Regions from separate parts of the Novosphingobium sp. BL-S-19 genome, predicted to be linked through region 3. Evidence: riboswitches for the same ligand, from Rfam matches in the RefSeq annotation. Region 3 holds a riboswitch; each other region holds the start of a gene.
The links. A riboswitch is a leader RNA that binds a small molecule or an ion and turns the genes downstream of it on or off. The one in region 3 is predicted to bind cobalamin.
Positions count from the first base shown of each region.

Region 1: another riboswitch for cobalamin. It lies ahead of cobW (cobalamin biosynthesis protein CobW); the one in region 3 lies ahead of ACZ1JV_RS11450 (hypothetical protein).
Region 2: another riboswitch for cobalamin. It lies ahead of ACZ1JV_RS06080 (TonB-dependent receptor plug domain-containing protein); the one in region 3 lies ahead of ACZ1JV_RS11450 (hypothetical protein).
Region 4: another riboswitch for cobalamin. It lies ahead of ACZ1JV_RS06225 (TonB-dependent receptor); the one in region 3 lies ahead of ACZ1JV_RS11450 (hypothetical protein).

Region 1 covers NZ_CM145497.1:865,133-872,373, forward strand. The annotation lists gene cobN (cobaltochelatase subunit CobN) at 1-3,121, opposite strand, end outside; gene cobW (cobalamin biosynthesis protein CobW) at 3,121-4,170, opposite strand; cobalamin riboswitch at 4,370-4,615, opposite strand; gene ACZ1JV_RS03810 (hypothetical protein) at 4,955-5,266, shown strand; gene ACZ1JV_RS03815 (PepSY-associated TM helix domain-containing protein) at 5,263-6,813, shown strand; gene ACZ1JV_RS03820 (DUF3325 domain-containing protein) at 6,810-7,079, shown strand; gene ACZ1JV_RS03825 (helix-turn-helix domain-containing protein) at 7,099-7,241, opposite strand, start outside.
Region 2 covers NZ_CM145497.1:1,420,148-1,427,388, reverse strand. The annotation lists gene ACZ1JV_RS06100 (acyl-CoA dehydrogenase family protein) at 1-1,147, opposite strand, end outside; gene ACZ1JV_RS06095 (phosphotransferase family protein) at 1,190-2,254, opposite strand; gene ACZ1JV_RS06090 (helix-turn-helix domain-containing protein) at 2,392-3,273, shown strand; gene ACZ1JV_RS06085 (hypothetical protein) at 3,360-4,250, opposite strand; cobalamin riboswitch at 4,591-4,836, shown strand; gene ACZ1JV_RS06080 (TonB-dependent receptor plug domain-containing protein) at 5,023-7,029, shown strand; gene ACZ1JV_RS06075 (PepSY domain-containing protein) at 7,034-7,241, shown strand, end outside.
Region 3 covers NZ_CM145498.1:647,104-654,344, forward strand. The annotation lists gene ACZ1JV_RS11440 (tetratricopeptide repeat-containing sulfotransferase family protein) at 1-656, opposite strand, end outside; gene ACZ1JV_RS11445 (cobyrinate a,c-diamide synthase) at 689-2,005, opposite strand; gene ACZ1JV_RS11450 (hypothetical protein) at 2,002-2,589, opposite strand; cobalamin riboswitch at 2,789-2,998, opposite strand; cobalamin riboswitch at 3,056-3,264, shown strand; gene ACZ1JV_RS11455 (TonB-dependent receptor plug domain-containing protein) at 3,453-5,408, shown strand; gene ACZ1JV_RS11460 (DUF1636 domain-containing protein) at 5,408-5,815, shown strand; gene cobT (nicotinate-nucleotide--dimethylbenzimidazole phosphoribosyltransferase) at 5,812-6,834, shown strand; gene ACZ1JV_RS11470 (histidine phosphatase family protein) at 6,831-7,241, shown strand, end outside.
Region 4 covers NZ_CM145497.1:1,451,702-1,458,942, forward strand. The annotation lists gene ACZ1JV_RS06210 (TonB-dependent receptor) at 1-1,628, opposite strand, end outside; gene ACZ1JV_RS06215 (hypothetical protein) at 2,178-2,300, shown strand; gene ACZ1JV_RS06220 (HU family DNA-binding protein) at 2,310-2,585, opposite strand; gene ACZ1JV_RS06225 (TonB-dependent receptor) at 2,769-4,817, opposite strand; cobalamin riboswitch at 4,993-5,236, opposite strand; gene ACZ1JV_RS06230 (IS256 family transposase) at 5,674-6,876, shown strand; gene ACZ1JV_RS06235 (prolyl oligopeptidase family serine peptidase) at 6,942-7,241, opposite strand, start outside.

The DNA.
Region 1 (7,241 bases), on a different replicon from region 3:
GTTTAGAGCCGAACACGCGCGAACCGGCGCGGTGGGTGGCCTGCGCTTCGGCCTCGCCATCTTCGACCAATTTGGCGATTTCCACGCGGTGGCGCTCGGCAGCGGGGTTGTCACCCAACGGTTCGTTGAGCGCCATTACTGCGCGTGCGGCGCTGTCGATCAGGTCGATCTGTTCGGGGAAGGCATCGCGGAAGAAACCGGAGACGCGTAAGGTCACGTCCACGCGCGGGCGGCCGAGTTCGGCCACGGTCATCACCTCGAAGCCGACCACGCGGCCCGAAGTCCAGTCCCAACGCGGGCGCACGCCCATCAGCGCGAGGGCCTGCGCGATGTCGTCGCCGCCGGTGCGCATGTTGGCGGTGCCCCATGCGGAAAGGGCCACGGCCTTGGGATACTCGCCCTCGCGCTGGAGGTAGTCCTCCACCAGTAGATCGGCGGACTTGCGGCCGAGTTCCCAGGCAACGGCAGTGGGCACGGCGCGGGTGTCGACCGAGTAGAAGTTGCGCCCCGTGGGAAGTACATCAGGCCGTCCGCGCGTGGGGGCGCCGGAGGGGCCGGGTAGCACGAAGCGCCCGTCGAGTCCGGCCAGCAAGGCTTCGGCCTCGCGCGGGCCGCACAGATCGATGCGGGGGGCGAGGTCGGTGCGGATGGCGTCGAGAACGGCCAGCGTCCTGTCCCCCGCTCCGCTCATCCTGAGCTTGTCGAAGGATGCTGGCGCTGTGCTGTGGTCCTTCGACAAGCTCAGGACGAGCGGAAGTTGGGTTGTTTCGCTAACCCATTCCGCTGCCAGCAATTCGAGCCGTTCGACGGTGTCGCCGTGGGTGCGCCATGGTTCATCGGATACCGCCCCGAGCGGTTCCGGCCGGACGCCATTCCAGCGATCGCCCATCCGGCAGTCGAGCGGGTCGAAGTCCAGACCGAAGTCCTCCGCCATCGCCCGCAGCAGCGAGGCCTGTCCGGCATGGTCATAGCCACGCGGCGTGCGGGCCAGCGCCACTAGCAGGTCACGCCGCAAGCGGCCTTCGGGCGACTGGGTGAAGACATGCAGACCATCGCGGATCTGCAATTCCTTCAACTCGCAGAGGTAGTTGTCGATGGCCGAAAGGGCATCGTCGTCATCACCGCTGGCCCCGGCATCGCGGTCGAGGCCGTGGCTGCGCGCCAGATCGAGAATGTCCCTTCGCAGCCGGTCGAGACGGCGCGGGTCCATTCCGGCGGCGAGGTAGTATTCGTCCACCAGCGCCTCAAGCTGCTTGAGCGGGCCGTAAGTCTCGGCACGGGTCAGCGGCGGGGTGAGGTGGTCGACGACCACGGCGCCGATGCGGCGCTTGGCCTGCGTGCCTTCGCCGGGGTCGTTGACGATGAAGGGGTAGAGTTGCGGCAGCGGCCCGGCGCAGATCTCCGGGAAACACTCGCGCGAGAGCGAGATGGCTTTGCCGGGCAACCATTCCAGATTGCCGTGCTTGCCGACATGGACCACCGCCTGCGCGCCGAAGTCCTGCGCCAGCCAGACGTGGAAGGCGAGATAGGCGTGCGGCGGGGGCAGGGCCGGGTCGTGATAGCTGGCCTTGGGATCGATATTGTAGCCGCGCGCGGGCTGCACGGCGACGGCTAGCTTGCCGAAGCGGTGGACCGGCAGGCGGAATGCGCCGTCCCGCACGAAGGGATCGGCGGATGGCTCGCCCCAGCGTTCGACCATGGCCTTGCGCGCGCTGTCGGGCACCGCTGCGGAGGCGGCTTCGTAGACCGACAGCGGCAGCGAAACTTCGCCGGGCCGGCCCAGTGATGTCAGGTCGTTGGTCACCCCGCCGGTCATCACGCGCATCAGCGCGGCGCCGTCCTTCGATGCTTCGCGGGTGTCGTAACCCGCCTCGTCCAGCGCGGCGATGATCGCGGCGGTGCTGGCGGGGGTATCGAGGCCGACGCCATTGCCGATGCGTCCATCACGGTTGGGGTAGTTCGCCAGCACCAGCGCGACGCGGCGCTCAGCAGACGGCGTGCGGCGCAGGCTCGCCCAGTTGGCGGCGAGATCGGCGACGAACGCCACCCGGTCCGGCGCGACGCGCGGGACGACGATGCCGCACTGGGTCACTTCGTCGAAGCGTTCGGCGGCCTTGAAGGCGACGGCGCGCGTGAACAGGCGGCCGTCCACTTCGGGCAGCGCCACATTCATGGCGAGATCGCGCGGGCCAAGGCCGCGCGCGGCGCCTTGCCACTCGCTTTCCTCGACGCCCGCGAAGGCGACTTGCAGGATCGGGCAATCGGCCTTCTCCAGAATGCCCGGCCTGCGGTCATCGCCTGCGGAGGAGGAGGCGAAGCTGGTGGCATTGACGATCACATCGGGCGCGACCTCGCCCAGCAATCCGCCCAGCCAGTCTACTGCGAAAGGCTCCCGCAAGGCGCGGACGTGGACGGCAGCGACGTTGAAGCCGCGCTCCTGAAGTGCCGCGATCATGGCGTCCACGGCGTCCAGCGTGCCCGCGATCATCAGTGCGCGGTAGAACACCAGCAATGCTAGCGGGCGGCCCTCGGTCCAGCCTGCCTGCACTTCGGCAAGCCCGGCGCGCTCGGTGCCCGCAAGATAGAGCCCGGCGTCGGCCACCGGCACCGGATCGTCCGGCTCGCCCGCGTCATGGCCGATGGTCCGGGCGGCGGTGCGCAGGAACGACAGCGCATTGGCCGTGCCGCCCTGCCGCAGATAGTCACGCATCCGCTCGCGCAGTTCGGCGGGCAGGGTGGAGGCGCGGTCGAGTGCGGGATCGGCCTCCCGCCCGTCGGCAATGGCGGCGAAGGCAATGCCGTTCTCGCGCGCGACGCGGGCGATTTCGTCGATGCCGTAGCCCCAGTAGCTCTTGCCGCCGAGCAGGATCACGCAGACGAATTTGGCCTTGGCGATCACCTTTTCGACATAGAGGTCGATCGAATAGGGGTGGCGCAGTTGCAGCAGGTTGGCGAGGCGAATGCTGGGTGCGCCTTCGGGCATGCGCGCCGCCGCGCCCGCGAAGCAGGCGAGTTCGCTGTCCGCCACGGTGAGGATCACCATGTCGCCGGGAGACTGGTCGAGGTCGATCGCCTCCTCGCCGTTGGAGATCGTCCCCGGCGTGGCGGACAGCAGGTGCATCAGGCGTTCACGACGTCGAGAACGTCCGCCAGCCCCGCCTCGATGGCAGCGCGGTCCAGCCCCTTCTGACCGATGACGACCAGCTGCGTGCGGCGCGCTTCCTGCGGCAGCCAGGCGCGGTCGTAGAAGTGCTGGATGCGCGGGCCGACGGCCTGCACGACAAGGCGGCTGGGCTTGCCGCCGACGGCGACCATGCCCTTCACGCGCAGAATGTCGTGCTCTGCGATAAGGTCGTTCAAACGGGCGAGAAGCGCGTCGAGATCGACCACATCGCCACCAGAGACGACGAAACTATCGAAGTCGTCATGGTCGTGATCCTCGTCCAGCCCGTCGATGTGCGAGGGGCGGGAATCGAGATCGTCCTCGGCCGCGGCGGTGATGCCCAGCAGCGCCGCGATGTCGACGGCGCCGTGATCGGCGCGCACGATCTTCACGCCGGGGCGCGTTTCGGCCAGCACCAGCGTCTCGACATGGGCGAGCGCATCGGCGTCGACGAGGTCGGTCTTGTTGAGTACCACCATGTCGGCGCAGCCCAGCTGTTCCTCGAACAGTTCTTCCAGCGGGCTTTCGTGGTCCAGCATCGGATCCGCCGCGCGGGCCGCTGCCAGTGCCGCCTCGTCGGTGGCAAAGCGGCCGGCCGCGACGGCATCGGCGTCGATCAGCGCGACCACGCCGTCAACCGTGGCGCGGGTGCGGATGTCGGGCCACTGGAAGGCCTTCACCAACGGCTTGGGCAGGGCAAGGCCGCTGGTTTCGATGATGATGTGATCGGGCTTGTTCTCGCGGTCGAGCAGCTTCTGCATGGTCGGCAGGAAATCGTCGGCGACGGTGCAGCAGATGCAGCCGTTGGCCAGTTCGACGATATCGTCTTCCGGGCAGGCTTCGTCGTTGCAGCCCTTCACCAGTTCGCCGTCGACGCCGACATCGCCGAACTCGTTGATGATGAGGGCGAGGCGGCGGCCCTTGGCGTTCTGCAGCAGGTGGCGGATCAGCGTGGTCTTGCCGGCGCCAAGGAAGCCGGTGATGACGGTGGTGGGAACTTTGCTCAACGGTCTTCTCCCGCGCGCCGGTAACTCGGAAACGGGCGGAGCGTCTCGCCGCGTCCGGATGGCCGAAACGCGACGCCTGGCCTGCGACGACGGACAGGCGCGCGCGCCCGACGTGGCATGCCGTTGCGGCCCCGGCCGCATGCATCACGTCGCTCAGACGGAAGAGTTACCGTGCCTTGGCCATTCCCTGGGCCACGGCAAGAGCGACATCGCGCCGGCAGGTCTCCTGGCTCGCGGGTCATCACGCGATGCACGGCCTTCCCAGGCCCCGCATGATTTAGCGTCCGACCCAGTGGCTGCGGCGGAAATCGTCGTCCCGCCGCGAATGTGCATCGCGCTCACCGCTTACAGTTGCAGGGACAGCCCCGGAATCGAGCGGGCGGGCCGCTCTTACCGTGTTCCCGTATTAAGCCCCTTGCGGGGCACCGGCGCGATCTTGCCCGCCGCCGTTGGAGCGGTGGCAGACAGGCAGGCTCCTAGCCTTCGTAACCATGGCCCGCAAGCCTGCATCCGGACGGCGCATTCGGCTGCGGCGTCATTCCGCACCGGCGTTCCGGCGATGCATGGCTATTCCACGTCAGTTTTAAGCTTCGGGCGATTGACTCGACCACCGCCAACGCCTAGCAGCCGAATTTGTGCGAATGGCTCGCAATAGCATGTCGGAAGGTGGTCTAAGCGTGAAAACAACGACTTCATCCGGCAAACCATTCGGCCCGAGTCCGGCTGATTTTGCGGCGGTGCTGCGCTTGGCGCGCGTCGCTCGGTAACAGGCAGGACAGGCGCCATGGCTTCCTCTGCAACCGGCATTACCAGGACGAACCTAGCAGCCCGGCTGCTGGCGGCGATACCGGCCAACTATGCGCTGTCTTCGCTGGCCACGGCCTGCATCGCGCGCGGGCTGGCGTATGGCATGGGTGTCGCGCCGGCGGAGGCGAGCGTGGCGGGTACTCTGCTGTCGTTCGCCATCTTCGCCACAGTGGCGCTGATCGCGTTCGGCATGCGCTCGATCGCGCGCGTGTGGCTGTGGATGGCCGTTTCGGGCGGCGTCATGGCCATTTGGCTATGGTTTTCCCTGCAAGCGGGGGGCCGGCTGTGAAGGATAGCCTGCGGCAATCGATGGCGCTGGTGCACACCTGGTCCGGCCTCGTGCTCGGCTGGTTGCTGTTCGCGATGTTCGCCACGGGCACCTCTGCCTATTTCCAGGACGAGATCACGCGCTGGATGCAGCCAGAGGTTGTGGGCGATGCCGATCCCGTCAAATCGGCGCAAGGGGCGATCCGCTATCTGGAGCGCAAGGCGCCCGACGCCGGCTTCTGGTATCTGTCACTGCCCAACGGCCGCAGCGCGACCACGCAGTTGTTCTGGTATCCCGGCACCGGCGCCGCCGCGCAGACCGAAGCCGTGGTCGATCAGAACGGTGACGAGGTTACCGCGCGCGAGACGCGCGGCGGCTATTTCCTCTATCGCTTCCATTTCGACCTGCACTACATGCCGGTGCTCTGGGCGCGTTATCTGGTCGGCATCGCGGCGATGTTCATGCTGGCGGCGATCCTTTCCGGCGTGATCACGCACAAGAAGATCTTTGCCGATTTCTTCATGCTGCGCTTCGGCAAGGGGCAGCGATCCTGGCTGGACGCGCACAATGTGACAGCCGTGCTGGCGCTGCCCTTTCATCTGATGATCACCTTCACCGGGCTGGTCACGCTGATGACGATGTACGTGCCCTGGGGGATTCTGGCGAACTACGCATCGCCTGATACCTTTCAGGCGCAAGTCTTCGGAGAGGCCGCCGCGCCCGAGCGTAGCGGCACCAAGGCTCCGCTCGTCGATATCGGGCCGCTGATGCGGGCCGCTTCCGCGCAGTGGGGTGGCCGCCAGGTCGGCTACGTGCGGATCGACAATCCCGGTGACGCGAAAGCGACCGTGGCGGTGACGCGCGGACCGGGAGAGGCCATGGGATCGCGCGGCGAAGTGCTGACCTTCGAAGGGGCCACCGGCCGCGTACTCAACGGCAGCCTGCCCAAGGGCGCGGCGCTTGAGACCGAAAGCGTGATGATCGGCCTGCACACTGGGCGTTTCGCGCAAATGGGCCTGCGATGGCTCTATTTCCTCAGCGGGCTGGCGGGCACGGCGATGGTGGGCACCGGATTGGTGCTATGGACGGTCAAGCGCCGCCAGCGGCTGCCCGATCCGCAGCGACCGCACTTTGGTTTCCGGCTCGTCGAACGGCTCAATATCGCCGTCGTGGCCGGTTTGGGCGCGGGGATTCCCGCCTATTTCCTGGCCAATCGGCTGATACCCAGCGGCCTGGCGGATCGGCCGGATTGGGAAATCCACACGTTGTTCGCCGTCTGGCTGGGGGTCCTGCTTTGGGCATTGGTGCGGCCTGCCGCGCGTGCCTGGGTTGAAGGGCTGACGCTTGCGGCGGTGCTCTATGCTGCCGTGCCGGTCGTCAATGCCTTCACCACCAGCCGCGGTCTGCCGATCAGCATTGTGCGCGGCGACTGGCTGTTCATCTCGTTCGATCTGGTGATGCTGGCTCTGGCAGCCCTGTTCGCGCTGGGCGCTGCAAAGCTTTCCGCGCGGTCGCGCAAGGCGGGCACCGACGGTGCGACAGGGCGAGACCGGGCGGTGCGGGCATGACCCACATTCTTGCGATCCTGTTGGCGCTTGGCGGTTTCGTCGCACTGGCGCTGTCGATGTCCCGCCATCAGCGGGACCTTGCCGGGCGCACCCTGGCCAAGAGTCAGGCCCATGCGATCCGGGTTGCCGGATATGCCTTGCTGGCGCTGGCTTTCGGGGTGGACGCCATGGCGTTCGGCGGCGGCTATGGCGCGGTCGCCTGGTGTGCCCACTTGTCGGTGGGCGCCTGGTTGACCATCGCGCTGCTGCACTGGCGCAAGGGCTGATCGCCCGCCGCCGGTTCGATCAGCAGAGCGCGTGCAGGCGCGCGAAATCCTCCTCCACTGCGCGGCCCAGCATCGCGCGATAAGCCGCGAAATCGGGCATGTCCGGCGTCACCAGACCCAGCATCGGATCCTCGCCCGCTGCCAGCTTGCGCAGGGCGAGCG
Region 2 (7,241 bases), on a different replicon from region 3:
TCGGCCCGTCGGCCACGGAGAGCATCGGCACACCCATCCACATGCGCGCCAGTGGCGTCTCATGCGTGGTGCCAAGCGCGCCGTGAAGGTGGACGGCCCGCCGCACGATGTCGTGATAGACGCGCGCCATCGCCACTTTGGCCATGGCGATATGCGTGCGCGCGGCGCCGTGCGGCTGGGTATCGATGATCCACGCGGCCTTCAGCACCAGAAGGCGGTACATCTCCAGTTCCAGTGCGCTGTCCGCGATCATCGCCTTCACCAGCTGGTGATCGCCAAGCTGGCGCCCCTGCGTGCGGCGGGAGACGGCACGTTCCTGCATCATCTCCAGCGCGCGCTGGCACTGGCCGACCACGCGCATGGCATGGTGGATACGCCCGCCGCCCAGCCGCGCCTGCGCCAGCTTGAAGCCCTCCCCCGGTCCGCCCAGCATGGCGTCCAGCGGCACGCGGACCTTGTCGAACCGCAGATAGGCGTGATGGCCGTGATCGACCGGATCGTTCATCCCCGCCACGTCGCGGATATCGACCAGCCCCGGCGTGTCCGAGGGGATCAGGAACATCGACATCCGCTCATGCGGCGCATTTTCGGGATTGGTGACGACCATCGCGATCACGAAGGAGGAAACCTTGAAGTTGGAGGCGTACCACTTCTCGCCCTCGATCACCCATTCTTCGCCCTCCCGCCAGGCGTGGCAGGTGAATTCCTTGGGATCGGCCCCGGCCTGCGGCTCGGTCATCGCGTAAGTCGAGAAGATTTCGCCATCGAGCAGCGGCTGCAGATAGCGCGCCTTCTGCTCGGGCGTGCCGAACATGGCCAGGATTTCGGCATTGCCGGTATCGGGCGCCGCGCAGCCGAAGATCACCGGGCCCCACGAGGTGCGGCCAAGGATCTCATTCATCAGCGCCAGCTTCACCTGCCCATAGCCCTTGCCGCCCAGTTCCGGCGTCAGGTGGCAGGCCCAGAGCCCCTGCGCCTTCACTCGCGCCTGAAGCTTCTTCGCCATGGCGCGCGCCTTGCGGTTGCGGATATTGAACTGCTCGCTGCCCTGCGGGAACAGAAGGTCCATCGCCTCCACTTCCTCGCGCACGAAGCGGTTCATCCAGTCGAGCTTTTCCTGAAATTCAGGATCGGTCGAGAAGTCCATGTGATCCTCATCCTCAAATGTCGTAATGGTGTTTGGCAGGTCTCAACCCGCGATGATCTGGCGCGCCTTGGTCATCAGCCAGGTGGCGTAGCCGTGGACCGATTCCCCCACATTGGCGGGCACCTTTCCGGCCTTCGAAGCGGCGTATGTGCCCTCCAGCAGGCAGGCGAGCTTGTAGCAGGCAAGCGCGAAGAACCACGGCATCTCGCTCATGTTCCGCCCGCTGAGCGCGCCGTAAAGTTCCACCAGTTCCCGCCGTGACAGGAAGCCGTCCCAGGGCCGCACCATCGGCGCCTTGCCTTCGGGATCGGCGGCTTCCGACCAGCTGGACAGGATCCAGCCCAGATCGAGCAGCGGATCGCCCAGCGAAACCAGTTCCCAGTCGAGCACGCCGGAAATCTTCGGCGCCTTCAGCGAGAACATGACGTTGGGAAACTGCATGTCGCCATGGACCAGACCGATCCGGCGATCGGTCGGCAGGTTGTCGGCCAGCCAGCGGCCCACTTCATCGACATGCGGCAGTTCGCCCGGATCGTAGCCCGGCGTTGCCGCATAGCCTTCCAGCTGGGATCGCCAGCGCTCGACCTGCCGTTCGTGCCACTGGTCGGGCTTGCCAAGATCGGCAAGGCCCACCGCGACGTGATCGACCGCGCCCAGTGCCGCCGCCGCCTTGACCAGTTCCTCCCCCATGGCGCGCCGCCAGCCGGCATCGGTGGCATATTGCCCCGGCAACTCGCCCGACTGCGCGAAGCCTTCGAGCGGCTCCATCAAGAAGAAGCAGGCCCCGATCACGCCCGGATCGGCGCAAGTCGCCAGCACGCGCGGATGTGGCACGGTGCTGCCTTCCAGCGCGGTCAGCACGCGTGCCTCACGCAGCATGGTCTCATTGCTCTTGGGCTTCAGGTGCTTGCCCGGCCGGCGCAGGATCAGGTCTTCGCCGCCGCGCGTGATCAGGAAAACGCTGTTCTGAAGCCCGCCCGCCAGCTTGCGCACGGCAGTTACGGGGCCGCTTCCCGGCACGTCCTGCGCCGAGATCCATTCGTTGAGGCGGGGCCAATCGATCTGGCCGCCGAAGTCGTCGAGCGCTTCGGTCATCTGCTGCGGCATGGCATCCTCCAGTGTTCTGTCTTGCCGCCAGTCTGCGGATCCCGGTGCCCCTTCGCAATCCGGTCATGCATCCCGATCTGGACGAGAGGCGGAGATTTGGCCAAATTGCGACGCAGTATTGGACGGGATCGGAGAGCATGGACGCAGCGAGCGAGAGACGGGGACGATCAAGGGCGGGGGCCGACCTCAGCTTTTCCTCGGCCGAAGTCACTATCGTCCATGGCAGCTTGTCGAGCGGAGGTGCGACGATGCTGGCAAGCGATCATGCGCTGCTCGACCTCTGCGTTACCCCACGCCCCGCCAATGCGCGCGGGGCCTTCGCGCCTGAAGGATCGGAGAGGCACCGTTTCGAAAAGTTGGGCGATATCGTTTTCGTGCCGCCCGGCCATCCGCTTCAACTGCGATGGGACGGAGCGGAAGCGCAGCATTCGATCCGCTGCGAACTCCGCGGACGGCTGGCGCGGCACCGGTTCGGGGAGCGCATGGAATGGACTGCTCCCCGCCTCACCGCGGCGCTGGACATCGCCAGCCAGACCGTGCGCCTGCTGCTGCGCCGCCTTGCCCAAGAAGCGCGCACACCGCGCCGGGATTCCAAACTGCTGGTCGGCTCGATCGCCACCCAACTGACCGTCGAACTGTGCCGCTATTTCGAGGAAATCGCCGAAGAAACCGCGCACGGCGGCCTGGCTCCCTGGCGCCTGCGCGTGATCGATGAACGGCTGGAGCGCGATGCCATGCCGCCTTCGCTGGACGAACTCGCCGCACTGTGCAGCGTCTCCGTCCGCCAGCTTACACGCGGCTTTCTGGGCAGCCGGGGCTGCACCGTGGGGCAATATGTCCATCACCACCGGCTGGAAACGGTGAAGCGCCTGCTCGCCACGCAGGAAAGCATCAAGCAAGTGGCCGATGCCGTGGGCTTCGCCTCGACCTCCAGCCTGGCCCATGCCTTCCGCCGCGCCACCGGCCTGACACCGCGCCAGTACCAGCAGCGCATCTGGCGTTCGAAAGAACACGGCTGAAACCGTGGCGGCTTTGCGCTGCCGGAGCTAAGGGACGCCAAATAGAAACCGACCTCAGACGTCGTTGCGATGTCGCCGAAGCGATCCTATCGCGAACGCAAGAATTCAGGGGTGGCAAAGAAAATCGCTGACATGAAATACGACGGTACGGGTTGCTCATGCTCGTCAAGGGCCGGCGAATAGCGGGCGTTTTTCATTATGATATCACATGCATTGACTTCGAAATCGGGCACGCCATCGGTCGGGAATGTTTTGCATTCGGTCGGCGCACCGGTTGCGTCGACCATTACACGTAGGTGTAGACGGGCAAATCCTCCCAGGCTTCTGACTGCTTGTGGCGGGTCGTCGGCCGCGACTAATGCATTCACGGCGCGGGCGTTCAGCGCCTTCACTGGACGGGACAGTTTCGCTTGCACATCCGGGTTCAAGCCCCAGCTTTCGACCAGTTCGTCCGTGCAATGACGCACCGCGTTCATAACCGGCGCAATCGGCCCTGTATCCAGGACCAGTTTCTGTTTGGCGGCGCTGATGCTGAACCGGCTGATACTACCTTCCAACGCCGCGTCTGGGTAGGCACGATCCGCCTTCTCAAGCGCAGGCTGGTCGACTGACATATCGGTATTGAAAATGATGGCCGCGCCATGCGCCGCCAAAACACCAGAGGCGAGCGACAAGAATGGCAACGGGGCACCTGATCCATAAGCGATGAATTTGTCCTGCGCCGACTTGATCCTCGTAACCGGCGGCCCGGCGAGGGTGTAGTCAAAATTGTATCCTGGCGAGAATGTACGCATGCGCAGAAACAGATTATCCTTTGCCCCGCCGAACTGCCGCGAGAGGACGCAACTGTCCTGCGCCGGGGACAAGCTCCATGGCGATGTCGGCTTCAGAACGGATTCCGTTTTCTGCGCTGAGGCCGCGCCATGGCCGAATGCCATGGCGGCGATCAATGCGGCTGCAATATACCCTGTCTTCAAGTCGCCCCCCGGCGGAAAGAACCCCGCTTCTGACCTCGCATAACCCCAGTCCTCGCGCCAGCCTACTCAAATGGCTGAAATTGCGGGGGTGGGTGTGGAGAACGCCCTTACCCTTGCAGAAGGCGCGGAAATCTAAAAAACTGGCTCCTCGCCGCGGCGGGGAGCCAGATTGACAGGGATGTGCCCCCTTCCCGCCGTTCACGGTCGCGTGCGTGCCCTCCTGAGTCTGCCATTCATTCAGCTAAGATGATATCGTCTTCGCGAATGCCACCAGACAGTTCACTCTTGCGCCAATTACACACCCCAGCTAGCTCTGCGCCCGCCTTCCCTTAAACGGGATGGCGGACAAGATCGCGCCGGTGCCTCGAGAGAGGCTTAAAATGGGAACACGGTGAGAGGGGTTCGCCCTTCGAATCCGAGGCTGTCCCTGCAACTGTAAGCGGCGAGCGCGATGCACATCGCGCGGCAGGGCCAAGGCGCCTGTCGCAGCCACTGGGCCGGACGCTAAGACATGCGAGGCCTGGGAAGGCCGTGCATCAAGCTATGACCCGCGAGCCAGGAGACCTGCCGGCGTTCGGTCGCTCTTGCTTTGGTCCAGGGGATGGCCGGGGCACGGTGTTTCTCCGTCTGAGCGACGAACCAGCGGCAGGGGCCGCACGGTGCGCTGAGCGGTCGTCCCTTTATCATGGGCGCCCGGCCGGACGGCGCGCCGGCCGTTCGCGAACGGCAGTCCCCTGCTTCGGATCGCATGGCGCTCGACAGGGGGATTAAAATGAAGTTCGCATCCGTTTCGCACACGGCGCTTGCCGTGGCGCTTGGCCTTGTCTGGAACACGCCAGCCCTTGCCGAGGAAGCCGGTGAGGATCAGGCCATCGTCGTGACTGGCCAAAGCCTTGAGGAAACTCTGCCGCAGGAGCTTTCCCGGTACGGTAACGACGTTGTCACCGTCAGCGGAAAGCAGATCAAGGACAGCGGCGCGGTGGACGTGGTCAAGGCGCTGGAATCGGTGCCCGGCCTTTACATTCGCGGTCGCAACGGTCCGTTCACTTATGTCGACGTTTCGCTTCAGGGCTCGCGTACGCAGGACGTTCTCTGGACGATGGACGGCATTCGCCTGAACAACCGCCTCTACGGCGGCACTTCGCCCAACGATACACTGCCCGCCAGCATGATCGAGCGGATCGAAGTGCTGCGCGGCGGAGAGAGCCTGTTCTACGGCACGCAGGCCTCAGCGGGCGTCATCAACGTGGTGACGCGCAGTTTCACCGACGATTTCAATGGCCAGGCCAATGCCTCGGTGGACTCGTGGGGCGGGACCAGCGTGGACGGCTATCTCCGCGGCGCGGTGGGCGGGCATCGCTTCGTGGCCTATGCCTCGCACAACCAGTCCGAAGGTTACATGCCTTACAGCGCGTACCAGCCCAGCCTGACCGATCGCCGCCTGGGCTACGATCTCTGGTCGGCGGGCCTGAAATATCAGTATGACCTTGCTCCCGATCTGGCGTTCAATGCCCAGTACCAGCACACCGAGGCGAAGCTGGACAACCTTTCGCCCACGCGCATCCGGGAAAGCCGGAACGACCGAAACGAGGAAATCGCCAGCGTCCGGCTCGACTACACCGGCAGCGATACGGTGCAGTTCTTCCTCAAGGGCTATTTCCACGACTGGAAGACCGCCTACGTCCAGATCCGCAATTCGCTTCCCGATCTTCAGCCGCAGGTGATCTACCCTGCCGGCACGTTCTGGGGCTATCGCGATTGGGGTGGCAGCGCGGTGGTGAAGTTGCACCTCCACCCCGGCCTTGAATACCTGCTGGGCTACGACTTCCAGAACTTCTCCGGCCGCGATGACGTGCTGCTGATCGCGCCGACCAGCGAGCAGGTCCACGCGGGCATCTTCCAGGTCCGCACTACCGACGAGATTTCATCGAAGGGCCGGCTCGCCGCGGGTCTGCGCTACAACCGTACGGACGGCGCGAAGAAGACGATCTGGAACGTCTCGGGTCGCTATGATTTTGCCGATGCCCTCTATGTGGAAGCGAACGGCGGCACCTCCTTCGTGCTGCCCGATGCCTCGCAGCTTTACGGCAATGATCCCTGCTGCGAGATCGGCAATCCCAACCTCGAACCGGAACAGAGCCTCAATCTCAATGCCTCAGCAGGGGGCACGGTGCCGGTGGGTGCGGTCTCGCTGGGCTGGAAAGCGACCTACTTCAACCGTCGCATCACCAACATGATCGATACTGTCTACGACGATCCCGCCTACCCGAACGGCACTTACGCCAATCTTGACGGCAAGGTCCGCTCGCAAGGCGGCGAGCTTGAACTCATGGCGCAGATGGCCGGGGGCTGGAGCCTCAACGCCAGCTATACTTACGCCCGCGTGCGCGAGAGGGGATCGTCGACCCAGCTCGATCGCAATCCCAAGCAATACGCCAAGGGCACGCTGTCCTATGCGCCCGAGAACCAGCCATTCGGCGCCAATCTCTCGGTCAACTGGATCGGCGATGTCTGGTCCACCGCATCCGGCTTTGGCCGCCGGAACTATGGCAACTATGCACTGGTCGATGCCGGAGCCTATCTCTACCTGGACGGTGCAGCGCGGCGGAACCGCTTTGGCGTCAATGTCGATAACCTGTTCAACAAGGAATACGCGACGCGCGGCTATCAATCGGCCGTGACCGACCAAGGCGCGCTCGACGGCAGCAATAGCCGCTTCCTTTACTTCAACCGGGGCGTGCCGCGCACGCTGCGGATGAGCTACGGCCTGAGCTTCTGAGGCGATGACGACCCTTCAGCCTCGGGCAGTCCGTTCGCGCAGCCTGCTGCCGCGCCCGATCCTTGTGCTTCATCGTTGGCTTGGCGTCTTCGCCGGACTGTTGATGACGATCTGGTGCCTTTCGGGCTTCGTGATGATCTACGTGGACTATCCGAGGCTGGAACCTTCCACGCAGGTAAAGGGGCTTGCGCCCCTGCACCTGCCGGAACCGG
Region 3 (7,241 bases):
AGCAAGGTGACGCGTTGCAGCGTGACGTCGGTTCCCTGCCGCAACGCCAGTACTTCGGCCCGGTCGAGCAGGGCGGCGGCACGGTCGAATCGACCGGCCTGTTCCTCCAGTTCGGCCAGCCACGCCAGCGGCGGCAGCGCCTCCGGCATGGCCCGCGCGGCGTCGGCCAGAAGCGGGGCCGCTTCGTCGAGCCGCCCCTGGCGCTGGAGATTGCGGCCCAGATTGGCGAGTAGCTGGGGGTGGCGCCCGGCCACGCCGATCGCGGATTCTAGGTGCTCGGCACCTTCCACCAGTTCCTCGCGCTCGCTCAGCAGGTTCCCCAGGCGCATATGCGCGTTGGCATTGCCGGGTTGCTCGGTCAGCGTTTCGCGCAGCGTGGTTTCGGCGTCGTGAAGCCGGCCGGTGTCATGCAGCCACTCGGCCAGATCGTCGCGCGGCCACGCCCGATCGGGGGCCAGCGCGATGGCTTCGCGCAGCAGCGCCTCGAAGCGGTCACCCATTCCGCGCGCCTTGGCACAGAGCGCCAGAACCTCCACCGCGTCCAGCGCGAGCGCGGGCTGCGCGCGCGCCGATTGGGCAAGCGTTTCGGCCCGGTCGAGATCGCCCGAGGACAGCGCGCTGCGCGCGGCGGCAATGGTCTGCGGATCGGCGGACATGCCGCAGCTTAGTGCCCTTGCGCGCGGCGGAGTCAACCGGACTTTACGGCTGGTTCCAGTGCGGTAGCGCCGAATAGCGCTGCCACGAGTTCCGGCGCGGACGCGAAGTAGAGATGCATGTAGCTGGCCGTCAGCGAACCGTGGCGAAATACCCGCTCTCCGGGCCGGCCATCGGGGGTGATGGCGCGGGCAATCGGCTCCAGCGCGGTATCGAGCGTGGAGTAGTGGAAGGTGTGTCCACGCACCGTTTGCCCGTCGATTTCCGCCTGCTGCATGCCCAGCGCGGCAAGGCGGGGCTGCATCGCCGCGCGGGCCGGCAGCAGGCCCAGCAGATGGGCGCGGCCTTGGCCGTCCTTGCCATCGTCCAGCGTTTCGCAGGCGTAGAGCATCCCCCCGCATTCGGCCAGAATCGGCCGGCCGGCGGCATGGTGCGCGCGAATCGCGGCAAGCATCGCTGCGTTCGCGGCGAGACGATGCCTGTGCAGTTCCGGATAGCCGCCGGGCAGCCAGAGCGCGTCGCAGTCCGGCAATTCGCTGTCGGCCAGCGGAGAGAAGAAGGCGATCCGTGCGCCGGCACCTTCGAGCATCGCCAGATTGGCGGGATAGATGAAGGAGAAGGCCGCATCGCGAGCGACCGCGATGGTGTGCCCGGTCAGCATTGCTGGGGAGGCATCAATGGCGCACGGCGGAAAATCCACGGGAGCCGGCAGCCATAGCGTGCTGTCCGGCAAAAGGTCCGCCGCCCGGTCCAGCCGCGCGGCGAGATCGCCCACTTCGCCGGCCTGCACGAGGCCGAGGTGCCGTTCCGGCAGCGTAATCGCGGTATCGCGTGCCATTGCGCCAAGCCAGCGCACGCCGGGGGGCACGCCCTGTTCCAGCATCTCTGCATGGCGCGGGCTGCCCACGCGATTCGCCAACACGGCGGCCACCTTCACGCCCGGACGGTAGCTGGCAAGGCCGTGGACCAGCGCACCGAAAGTCTGCGCCATGGCCGAACCGTCGATCACGGCCAGCACTGGCACGCCGAACCGGCGGGCAAGGTCTGCTGCGGAAGGATCGCCGTCGAACAGACCCATTACCCCTTCGATCAGGATCAGGTCGGCTTCTTGCGCGGCTTCGTGCAGCAGGGCGCGGCATTGCGCCTCACCCACCATGAAGAGGTCCAGTTGATGGACCGGGGCGCCGCTGGCGGCTTCGAGCACCATGGGGTCCAGAAAGTCCGGCCCGCATTTGAACAGGCGCACGCGCCGCCCTTCGCGGGCGTGGCGGCGGGCGAGGGCGGCCGTGACCAGCGTCTTGCCCTGGCCCGATGCGGGCGCGGCGACCAGGAGCGCCGGGCAGGCGGTCATCGGCTGCGCTGGAGGCGCAAGTCGGGACGCGCGCTCACCACCAGTGCCCAGAGCGCGGCGGCAACGCCGGCCCACAGCAGCGTGGCCAGCAGGTTGCCGGGGAAATAGCGGACGATGCGCGGCAGAAATCCGGCCAGCGTCGGATCGGCAAAGCGGCCGCCAAGGAAGTAGAACCCGCCGCTCGTCAGCAGGTGCGAGGTGAATGTGGCGGCGACCAGCAGCGCGGCGATCGCGGGCAGGGCGGCAAGGCGATCCCCCCAGCGGGTGGCGGCGAAACGGCCGGCGAACCACAGCACGGCGTGGCCCGGCAGCAGCATCCAGTAGGCGGGCGTGAAGCAGAAGCCCGAACCGCCCAGCACCCGGATCACCACCACGTCAATCGCGAAACCGAGCGTGAACAGCGCGGCGAAGGCGGAAATGCGGCGCACGAAGAAGCCCAGCACGAAGAAGCTGGCAAGGTCGGTATCGGGCAAATGGACCAGGTGGCTCAGCGAATGGCTGCGCGTCACCAGCATCAGTGCGGCGAGCGCGGCGAACACGTAAAGGTCAAGGCGGGCGAAGGCAGGTTTGGCGGCGGTGTTCATGGGCAATGGTCTCCCGGCAAAATGGAAGGAAGGCGCGTGCACGAAAGGTCCCGGGGCGATATCGCCGGGGCGAGTGGGTCAGCGGATCGGTGTCATTTCGTTCAGGCTCCCTTCGACACGACATGCGGCTTGTCGTCTCGCCAAGGCGGTTCCCGCGATGGAACCCCGCCCCGTCCGCCCGGTACATCCCGCCCGCGCGAAGGATCGACAGCGAAGGGCCGGTTTCCTGACTTGCCGGATCGTCGCGCCTGTCCGCCGCCTTCTCGGATGCCTATCGGCCCAATGGCATATGGCGGGGCGCATCCCCGGCTACAGTTGCGGGAGCAGTGCCGGCCTGCCGCGAACGTCGCCGCGGCCCCGGGCTTCCCGATTAAGCCCTTTCGGGCACCCCTTGCGCCGCCCCGCCTATGGCACTTTGCGCAAGGGCGCAAGCTTCGCACACTTGCCAGCCGGCTTCCCGCACGATAGTTGCCGCGCCGCGACAGGTTCCCCGCAAGGGGATCAAAAGGGAACACAGGTGTAAGACCTGGGCTGCCCCTGCAACTGTAAGCGGCGAGCCGTTCGGCCATTTCGCCATTGGGGGCCAAGCCATTGAAACCGGCGCAATTCCCGAGAAGGCGGCTGAACCGGCACCGACCCGCGAGCCAGGAGACCTGCCCGTCGCAGTCGTTCTTCGTCCGGACAGGGTGTGCCGGGTGAACGGGGGGATTTCCTCGCGCAACGACAGCCACTGCTCCGCCGGACCAGCGCCGGCGCGGGGTACGCCGTCCGAGCGCCCGGCAGCGATGCCGAGCGCGCGCCCGCGTGTTCTTCGTGCCGATGCCTTCGGCTGGAGCTTCGACGACTGTATCGAAGGAAATGCCATGAAGTACCCCATTCTCACCGCCGCCAGCCCGCTTGCGCTGGCACTCGTCTCCATCGCCGTCCCCACTGTTGCCCGGGCTGCGGATGCCGCCGATGCCGGAGCCGATGCAGGAGGAGACGGCATCGTCGTCACCGCGCTGCGCACTCCGGTGGAGGCCGACCGCGTCGCCCAGACGATCACCGTGCTTGACGATGCGCAGATCACCGCCGCCCAGCCGATCGCGGTGACCGACGTGCTACTGCGCACGCCCGGCATCAGCCTTTCGCGCAACGGCGGTTATGGCACCACCACCAGTGTGCGCATTCGCGGCGCGGACGCGGGGCAGAGCGTGATGGTGATCGACGGGATGCGCCTGTCCGACGCATCATCCACCGCCGGCGGCTACGGATTTTCCACGCTCTTCACCGATGATATCGATCGGATCGAGATTCTGCGCGGCCCGCAGTCGATCCTGTGGGGCAGCGATGCCATCGGCGGCGTCATCAATGTGACCACCCGCAAGCCGACCAAGCCGCTGGAAGGCAATTTCGCGGTGGAAGCGGGTACGCATGACACCGTATCCGCCCGCGCCGGGATCGGCGGCACGTCGGACGCGATCGACTGGCGCGTCTCTGCATCGCGCTTCACTACCGACGGCATTTCGGCGCGTGACACCGGCACAGAAGATGACGGCTTCACCCGCACTTCGGCCAGCGGCACGATGACGTTCCGCGTGGCGCCCGGCGTATCGCTGGACTTGCGGGGATACTGGTCCAACTCGCGCAATGAATTCGACGGCACTGCGGGCGATTCGCTGGCCTATGGCCGGACCGAGGAATGGTCGGGCTATGCCGGGCTGAACTTCGCGCTGCTGGACGGCAAGCTGGTCAACCGCGTGGCAGTGACGCAGACCGAGACCGACCGCGCGAACTACGATCCCACGCGCAAGATCCGCCAGATCACGTTCGACGCGCATGGCCGCGTGCGCCGTTACGAATATCAGGGTACCTACAGCTTCTCAGAGGCCGTGCAGGCCGTGTTCGGCGCCGAGCGCGAGGAGCAGCGCATGACCACCGCGTCCCCCACCAACAGCACCACGCCCTATACCCCCACGCCGTACAAGGTGGACACGAACAGCGTCTACGGCGAGCTGCGGGTGACGCCGGTGACCGGGCTGACCGTGAACGGCGGCGCACGGTACGATCACCAGTCGCGCTTCGGCGGCAACACGGTGTTCAGCGCCGGCGCGGCTTATACGCCCAACGAAGGCAAGACGGTGCTTCGTGCCAGCTACGATCAGGGGTACAAGGCGCCTTCGCTCTACCAGATGTTCAGCGACTATGGCGTGGCTAACCTCAAGCCCGAAAAGGCCAAGGGCTGGCAAGTGGGCGCCGAGCAGAGCCTGGGCGAACTGCTCCATGTCTCCGCCACCTGGTTCCAGCGCAATACCGACAATCTGATCGACTTTGCCTATTGCCCCACCAGCGGCACCTTGCCCGACATCTGCTATGTGCCGGGCACCGATACCACGCGCTTCGGCTACTACGCCAATGTCCGCAAGGCCCATGCGCAAGGTCTGGAACTGGCGGCATCGGCCAAGTGGAAGGTGCTGTTCCTGGACGGCAACTACAGCCTGATCGAAGCGGAAGACCGCACGCCGGACAGCAGCACGTATGGCCGCCAGCTGCAGCGCGTGCCGCGTCATCTCGCCAATATCGAGGGCGGCGTGGATCTGCCGCAGGGCATCCGCGCCAGCCTGGCCGCGCGCTATTCGGGTGAAAGCTACAATGCCGCCACTGGCACTGCCAAGCTGGACGATTACTGGCTGCTGGATCTGCGCGCGCAGTGGCAGGTGATGCCCGGGCTGATGCTGCAGGGCCGGATCGAGAACCTGACCGACAAGGACTATGAGACCGTGGCCGGCTATAGCCAGCTTGGCCGCACGGTCTACTTCGGCATCCGGAGCCAGTTCTGATGCTGCGCGCCGTCGCGCCGGGGCCTTCCGTGGTCGTGTGCAACACTTGCCGCCTTTCGGCAGAAGCGCGCGAGGACGACGGCGGTCGGCGCGGCGGCGCGTTGCTGGCAGAGGCGATGCGCGAAGTGCAGGCCGCCGATCCGGAATTGCAGGGCGTGGCCGTTCAGGAAACGGCCTGCCTGTTCGCCTGCCAGCGCCATTGCACCGTGCACATCCGCGCGCCGGGCAAGGTCGGCTATGTGCTGGGCGATTTCACGCCCGGCGAAGAGGCCGCGCGCGCCGTGCTGGAATATGCCGCGCGCCATGCGGCCAGCGAAGAGGGGCAGGTGCCCTATCGCCAGTGGCCGGACGGCGTGAAGGGCCATTTCATCACGCGCACGCCGCCTGAGGGATTTATCTGCACATGACCATGTTCGCCGATCGCGCCGCTTTCGCCGCCGCGCTTGCCCAGCTTCGCGCGCCCGATGCCGCTGCCGTCGCCGCGGCCGAGGGCCGGCAGGCGGTACTGACCAAGCCGGCGGGCTCGCTGGGCCGGCTGGAAGAGATCGCGGTGTTCATGGCCGGCTGGCAAGGCCGCGAAAAGCCGCGCGCGGACCGGATCGGCGCAGTGGTCTTCGCGGGCAATCACGGCGTCGCCGCGCGCGGGGTCAGCGCCTATCCGCCCGAAGTGACGCATCAGATGGTCGCCAACTTCCTTGCGGGCGGGGCGGCAATCAATGCCTTGACGCAGGCCTGCTGCGCCGAACTGTCTGTCGTTCCCATCGATCTCGACCGGCCGACCGGCGACATCACCGCCGAACCGGCGATGAGCGAGGCCGAATGCCTGGAGGCGCTGAACATCGGCGCGGCATCGGTGCGGCCCGACCTCGACCTGCTGTTCGTGGGCGAGATGGGCATCGGCAACACCACGCCCGCCGCCGCGCTTTGCGCACAAGTCTTCGGCGGGGCCGCGCGGGACTGGACCGGGCGCGGCACCGGGGTCGACGATCAGGGCGTGGCGCGCAAGGCCGATGCCGTGGCGGCGGCACTGGCGCTGCACGGCGCCGCCTGCACCGACGCTTTTGAAACCCTGCGCCGCCTTGGCGGGCGCGAGATCGCGGCGATGGCCGGCGCCGTGCTGGCAGCGCGGCATCACGGCATTCCGGTGCTGCTGGACGGGTTCATCTGCTGCGCCGCAGTGGCACCGCTGCAGGCGGACAATGCCGGCGCGCTGGATCACTGCGTCGCCGCGCATTGCTCGGCCGAAGCCGGGCATGTGCGCCTGCTGGAAAAGCTGGGGCTGGATCCGCTGCTGCATCTGGGCATGCGTCTGGGTGAGGGATCGGGCGCGGCGGTGGCGGCGCAGATCGTGCGCTCGGCACTGGCCGCCCATGCCGGAATGGCGACGTTTGCGGAGGCCGCGGTCGCCGGGAAAGACGCCGCGTGAACGGCATCCTGCTGCACCTGATGCGCCATGGCGAACCCAGCGAGCCGGGGCTGCTGCTGGGCCATCGTGACGATCTGCCGCTGCCATCGGGCACGGCGCGCTGCGTGGTGCGGGCCGAAAAGCTGGAATTCGCGCAAGTCCTCAGTTCCGACCTGTCGCGCGCGCGCATTCCGGCGCGCCAGATCGCGGCGCTGCGCAAGCTGACCCATCAGGCCGACCGCCGCTGGCGCGAACTCGATTTCGGTGCATGGGACGGGCTGGCGCCCGATGCGCTCGATCCGGCGGTGCAGGCGCGGTTCTGGGACGATCCGGACGCTTGCGCCCCGCCGGGCGGCGAGCGCTGGTCGCAATTGCGCGCGCGCGTTTCGGACGCGCTGCTGGGCATCCAGCGCTCCAGCCTTGTCATC
Region 4 (7,241 bases), on a different replicon from region 3:
AACTGCGGAACTCCCGGCATGAGCGTCAGATAATCGCCAGGCAGTCCCGAAGCATCGACCTTTACCGCCGTTGCTTCGCTGGCCGAACCGATTACCCCGCCGGGCGCTGCCTTGCTTACGACGGCCTGCTGGAACTCGCTGCCACGGTTCGCATAGCGGATACCTGCCTGGAATTTGCGGAGCAGACTGCTGTCTATGTCGAAGCTGGTGTCGAGCCGCGCCTGAAACAAGTCACCAACCGAACGGCTGAAAGTCTGGTCGAAGCCTTCGCTGAGCACCAGGTTGGTGGACGAAAGGAAGGGATCGCCCGGAGTGGTGACCGTCGCTCCGCTGCCGCTGTTCGCGGTGTATTGGAAGGTCGGGATGCGTTGGCCGACCACCGCCAGGATCGTCTCGGAAGTATTGACCGATCGCTGATAGGAAACGTCAGCCTTGGCGCTGACGCCGTCACGATCGTATTTCACCCCAATCGCGCCAAGCCAGGCGTCGGTGCGGTTGTCGTAGCTATAAGTCTTCTGCTCGCTCACCGCGTTGGAGATCGTCGCCGACTGGACCTGGCAGAGGTCCTGCACATTGAAGGCGGGAAGCGTCGGCGGCGTGCCGCTGGGAAGGGGGGACTGTCCGCTGTCGTTGCGAGCCCGCGCGGTGATGCAATCGTCCGACAGTTCGATGTTGGAAATGGTCGTGCCGGGAAGAAACAGTTGCGCATTGGCCAGCGACCATTGGCTCTGTGAGCGATAGCCGGTGTAGAGCCCATCGGCATAGACCTGGAGGCTGTCCGATGCCTGCCATTGGAGCGAGGCATTGGCCTGGGGGCGCTCGTACCAGCCATAGTCGGAGTGGCTCTCGACGACGTTGGGCAGGAGGACGCCGGGCAGATTGTAGGGAATGCCCGTCCCCTGCGCGGCGCGGCGTACACCTTCGCGGGTGCGCGGGTGGTTGTAATGCGTCTTGGCCCAACTGACGTTGATGAGCGCGCCGATATCGCCGATCCCGGTTTCCCAGGTATCGGTGGCCAGTATGCTCACTTGAGGATCGAGCCTGTCTGATTTCACGCCGTAGTTGCCGTGCGCATTGACGACGATCGTCGGCTTGTTGAAACTAAACGGCTTGTTGAGCTGCAGATCGATGATGCCGGCGATGCCACCTTCGATCAGGTCTGCCGTGTTGGACTTGATCACGTCGACCCGCGACAGCGCATCGGCGGGCAGATCCTGCATCGAGAACGTGCGGCCGGTGGTAGTGATGATCTCGCGGCCGTCGAGTGTGGTCAGGATATCGCCGAGCCCCCGGATGCGGACATTGCCGATCTCGTTCGACTGGGTGACCGACACCTGCACGCCCGGCACGCGTTGCAGTGCGGCTGCGGTCGTGGGGTCGGGAAACTTGCCAATATCTTCCGAGACGATCGAATCGACGATCTGGGGCGCCTGCTGCTTGATCTGCGCGGCGCGTTCCAGTGATTGACGAATGCCGGTGACGACAATGTCGCTCGCCTGGGCCTCTTCCGGAGCGACTTCCTGCGCCCCTGCGGCGCCTCCCGCTGAGAACGCCACGATCGAAACGGAAACATATCCTGCACGCAGCAAAAGTGAATGACGAAAGCCCGCCAGCTTGATCGATCTCATGTAGCCCCTGAATTCATGACGAACGCCGACATCGCCTGCCGGGCAGCGCACGGGCGGGCGGTTCGGAAAATTCGGTTTGGATGATTTGCCTGGCGCGGTCGCCTCAGCTGAAGCCCGCAGGCTCCACACTTAAGTCAACCTAAAAAGTTGAGAAACATCAGCAAGGTAGTTGTGCTTCGTCTGGCCGAAGCATTCCTATTCCAAGGCCCGGTGCAGCAATCGCGGTTTCGGCGCACAGGTGTGGCGATGCAGCGCGGCGGCCAGTCATTGGGAATGGCAGACCTGCAAGGGTTGGAAGTCTGATGTTTCCAGTCGTCACGTGCCGATCTGGATCGGCGCGGCATTATCGACTGCACGCACCTTCCGCCCGATTGCAGAGGTGGCCCAGGCTAGAATGGTAGATAAAGCGTGCGGGCCGGCATTCAGCTGCTTTTGAAGCGCGCGTTTCACGAAGCTGAGCCGAAGCAGCAGGCACCGTGCCCATCATTTTGCTACAGTTCATCCGGTCAACGCAGACGGCGGGAGACTTCGGTAAGAAAGTAGAGCGGCATGGACGACTACCGCGATATCCAGCGGCTCGCCGCGACGACACGGCAGCGCATCGTGGAAATTTCTCCTGAACATGGAATGGGACGGCACGGCGCTGGTGGCGGCGTGCCGTCCCATTCTTGAAGCGCAGTCTTAGCCGTTCAACTTGTCCTTGACGGCCTTGGCCGGGGCGAAGGTCAGCTTCTTCGAGGCGGCGATCTGGATGGTCTCGCCGGTCGAAGGATTGCGGCCTTCGCGAGCCGGAGAGTCCTTCACCTTGAACTTTCCGAAGCCGTTCAGCGAAATTTCGTCGCCGGCAGCCGCCGCGTCGGCAATGGCTGCGAAGACTGCATCGACCGCCTTCTTGGCATCGGCCTTCGTGGCGCCGGTTTCAGCAGCGAGCTTCTCAGCAAGGTCCGAATTGTTCATCGTCTATTCTCCTGTCGTTATGAATTCTGCCAGGAGAATTATAGCCGGCCGCGCAAGGCAGCAATGTCACACCGCCAACACCTGTGCATAGTTTATCGGAGCCCACTGGGTCTGGACGATTTCTCGAAACCCAGTGGGCTGGTTTGGGAACGCTCGAGTTTAAGACTCTACGGTTCCCGCTGCTCAGAACGTATATCGTGCGCCGATCTTGAACGTGCGTGGCTCGATCACGCGGCTCAGGCGGCCTTCCACCGGCCCATCGGCATCAAATGACGGAACGTAGGATTCGTAGTAGTAGGCGATGTCCTTGTCCCAGCTGTTGAAGATATTCAGTACTTCGCCGTAGATTTCGATCTTGGCGCCCTTCCACGCGGCGCGCGCGTTGAAGACCGTGCTGCCTTTGTCCCGCACGCTGTTGTCCTCCACCAGCGGGTAGGGGCCAAGATGGCGGACGCGTATGCTGGCTTCCCACGGGTCCAGCACGATGGCTGCCCCGGCTGAGGCGGCATTCTCGAAGGCATTGGGGATCCGGTCGCCATTGTCATAGCGCGAATGGTTCCAGGTATAGTTGCCGTCCAGCGCCAACCACGGCAGCGGCCGCCAGAACGCAACCACTTCATAACCGTGCCGCTTGCTGGCGCCGGTGGGTTCCACCGCGTTGGAATCGCCCACGAAGCGCAATTCGCTGGCAACGTCGAGCCACCAGTAGGTTCCCGTCAGCGAGAACGTCCCCGCCTGGAAGCGCCCGCCGAGTTCCTTGCCGGTGCCGCGCACCAGCACGGGCACCGGCGTATCGACATTGACTGCACCGCGCACGTCGTTGGAGTGGAACCCTCTGCCCCAGTTGGCATAGACCTCAAACTGCGATGTGATTGCGTACGCGGCAGAAAATTTCGGCGAAACGATGGAATCGTGGCCCTTGCCTTCGCCAAGATCCGCCGCGGCGGCATCACGCGCGCGCACCGTGTAGTGATAGTAATCGCCGCGCAGGCCGCCTGTCAGGCGAAGACCGGCCAGCGGCTTCCACGTCGCTTCGCCGTAGAGCGCGCCCGAAAGTTCCTCGACATGATAACGGCCGAGAGAGTAGAGGAATTCGCGGTTCGATGTGCGGTTGACGCCCACGCTGCCGATATGGTCATAGCGATTTTCGGTGCCGACCGACAGCTCCAGACTGTCAGCGATCTGCCATTGCTTGCGGGCCGTCAGCCCTGTCACCCAGCGTTTGTCGAACTGGTCGATCTGGGCGCTGGTGCCGTCGGGATCGGCGTACGTCGGGTTCGAATACATGTTCCAGTCGTAATACTGGGCATAGACATTCGCGCTCCACGTGGCCTGGGTAACCCCAACATTGCCGACGAAGCGCGTCGTTCGGCCCCGTGCCGAAGGATCGGGCGAGCAGAATACGTCGTCGCAGATATCCGAGCCGATGATGCGTTCGGGGATCTGTTCGGTCGGCCGCCAGGTCGCGTGATAGGCGTGGAGCGAGGCCTGAACCGTGCCTTCGCCAACTGGAACCGAGTATTTGGCAAAGCCGGCGTAATGGCGCAGGTGTTCGGCTTCTTCCCAGGGTCCGTCATAGCGCTTGGCCTGCCCGACGAGCGTGAGATCGCCGCCACCAAGATCCTTGATCGTGCCGCCGGCAGCAAGCCGGCCGGACTTGTAGGAACCGCCTTCCATAGAAAGCCACGGCCGATCGAAAGCGTCGATCGTGGTCATATAGGCCGCGCCAGCCAGCGCGAAATCGCCGCCGTCTGCCCTGTAGGGGCCTTTGCGGAAGTCCTCGCGCGCGACGATCTCCGGGATCAGGCCGTTGAGGTCCAGATAGCCTTGCCCGTGCCCGTGCGTGCGCAGGTTCATCTGCACGCCATCGATGTAAGTGGTGAAATCGGTGCCATGATCGAGGTTGAAGCCACGCAGGAAGTATTGATTGGCTTTGCCGCTGCCGGAATGCTGGGCGGCCACCATCCCCGGTACCGCTTCCAGGAGTTCGGCCACGCGTAACAGAGGCCGAACGAGCAGGTCCGACCCGCCGACGCTGCCCTCACTGGCGGCATGGGCCGTGCCAATCTTCGCCTCGCCGCGCCCAAAGACAAGGATTTCGGCAGACTCACCGCTTCCGGAATCACTGGCTGACGATCCCGCCGAAGATGTATCCTCGGCATGGGCTGTCGCACCGATAAGAGCGGCGCCCACGCAAAGGCCCGCGCGCAGCACGTTCATGTAAATAGTCATCAAACTTCCCCCGGCGTCTGCGACTGGGGGTGAAGGCGTGCCGCCAACGACGGTCGGCGCGCGTCAACGGCCGGACGCCCGAGGCGACCGTTACGCGAACCGATGCGGCCTTCACCGCTCGTTCGTCGCTCAGACGGAAAAATTACCGGGCCTCGGCCATCCCCTGGACCAAAGCGAGAGCGACCAGACGCCGGCAGGTCTCCTGGCTCACGGGTCAATGCGACGATGCACGGCCTTCCCAGGCCCCGCATGATTTAGCGTCCGGCCCAGTGGCTGCGGCGGGCGTCCTTGCCCCGCCGCGAATGTACATCGCGCTCACCGCTTACAGTTGCAGGGACAGCCCCGGATTCGAGAGACAAGCTCCCTCACCGTGTTCCCTATTAAGCCTCTTTCGAGGCACCGGCGCGATCTTGTCCATCGCCTTTAAGGTGATGGATGGAGCCAGCTATCCTGCATCACTCCATTGCGCAAGCCGCTGTGACGATTCCACGTTTTCATCGTGGAAACGGGCAGTTGGTGACGGCGAACGACCGCGCCCTTGGCTCTCACTTAAGGCGAGGTCTGCAATTCCGGGCGAATTGCTGCTGGCGGCGCTACCAGTCCCGCACATTCTCGTTGACCGGTGCCCCGTGGCTGGATTTCCGCAGCGAGTTGCGCCTCGTAGGGCGATTCCAACGCGGCCAAGCCGACAGGGGCAAGCAACGCCATAGCTATGAAGTCTGGCCTGCAGCGCCTACGTGGTCTGCCAAAGGATGGATCGTGTCCCAGGACGTGGTGTAGCTGAAGGCTGAGGTGGTCACCGTGATTTTCGGGTAGGTTTGGGTTGCGAAGCTCAAACTTGACGGAAGGAATCACGATGACCGATCCGATGATGCACTTGCGTTCGCTGGTAGAGAAGACCCCGGATGCAGATATTCTGCGCGAGATGATCTCGTTTGCCGCCGAGCGGCTGATGGAGATGGAAGTCGGCAACCTGACCGGTGCCGGCCATGGCGAGAAATCTGCGGCGAGGCTGGTCCAGCGCAACGGCTACCGCGAGCGCGACTGGCAGACGCGAGCAGGGACGGTCGAACTGCGCATCCCCAAGCTCAGGAAGGGAAGCTACTTCCCCGGCTTCCTCGAACCCCGTCGCATGGCCGAGCGGGCGCTGACCGCGGTGATCCAGGAAGCGTATATCCAGGGCATCTCCACCCGCTCGGTAGATGACCTGGTGAAGGCGCTGGGTATGGATGGGATCTCGAAAAGCCAGGTCAGCCGGCTTTGCGAGGAACTCGACGAGAAAGTCGGTGCCTTCCTCGAACGCCCAATCGAAGGCGACTGGCCGTACCTATGGATTGACGCCACCTACGTGAAAGTGCGGCAGAACGGGCGTATCGTCTCGGTGGCGGTGATCGTCGCGGTGGGCGTCAACAGCGATGGCCGCCGCGAGGTGCTAGGTATGGATATCGGTCCTTCCGAGGCCGAGCCGTTCTGGACCGCTTTCCTGCGCAAACTGACGCGCCGAGGACTGCGTGGCGTCAAGCTGGTCATCTCCGATGCGCACGAAGGCATTAAGGCGGCGGTCTCCAAGCTGCTGTGCGCGACCTGGCAGCGCTGCCGCGTCCACTTCATGCGCAATGCACTCGCCCATGCCGGCAAGAGCGGCAGGCGCGTGGTCTCCGCGTTCATCGCCACCGCCTTCGCCCAGGAAACCCCAGAAGCTGCGAGCCAGCAGTGGCGCTCGATCGCCGACCAAGTGCGGCCCAAACTGCCCAAGCTAGCCACGCTGATGGACGACGCTGAGCCCGATGTGTTGGCCTACATGACATTCCCGCGCGAGCATCGCGCCAAACTACACAGCACAAACCCCATCGAGCGCCTCAATGGCGAAATCAAACGGCGGACCGAGGTCGTTGGGATCTTCCCAAACGAAGCCGCCATCACCCGTCTCGTCGGAGCCATCCTCATGGAACAGTCCGACGAATGGGCCGTCCAGCGCGCACGTTACATGACGCTTGAAACGATGGCCCCGCTCAGCGACAATCCTATTGTCATGCTGTCGGCAGTACCTGGCTCATGATCGGCTCAGGCTGAAGCCGAAAAGCAAGGTGGTCCAGAAAAGCTACACCACCTCTGGGGACACGATCAAAGGATGAAAGCATAGCTGTCCGCTGCTTCGCGATCCTGTTGGCTGCGGGTAGAGCCGATGCCGTGGCCGGCGTCGTAATCCACACGCAACAGGATCGGCCTGCCTGAACTGGTGGCGGCCTGCAGGCGCGCGGCCATCTTGGCAACGTGGAACGGCGCCACGCGCGGATCGGTAACCCCGGTGGTCAGCAGCACCGCCGGATAGGGCGTTCCATCCACCACATGCTGATAGCTATCTATCGCCTTGAGGTACTGATAGCCCTTGGGATCGCTGATCGCGCCCCATTCCGGCTCCTC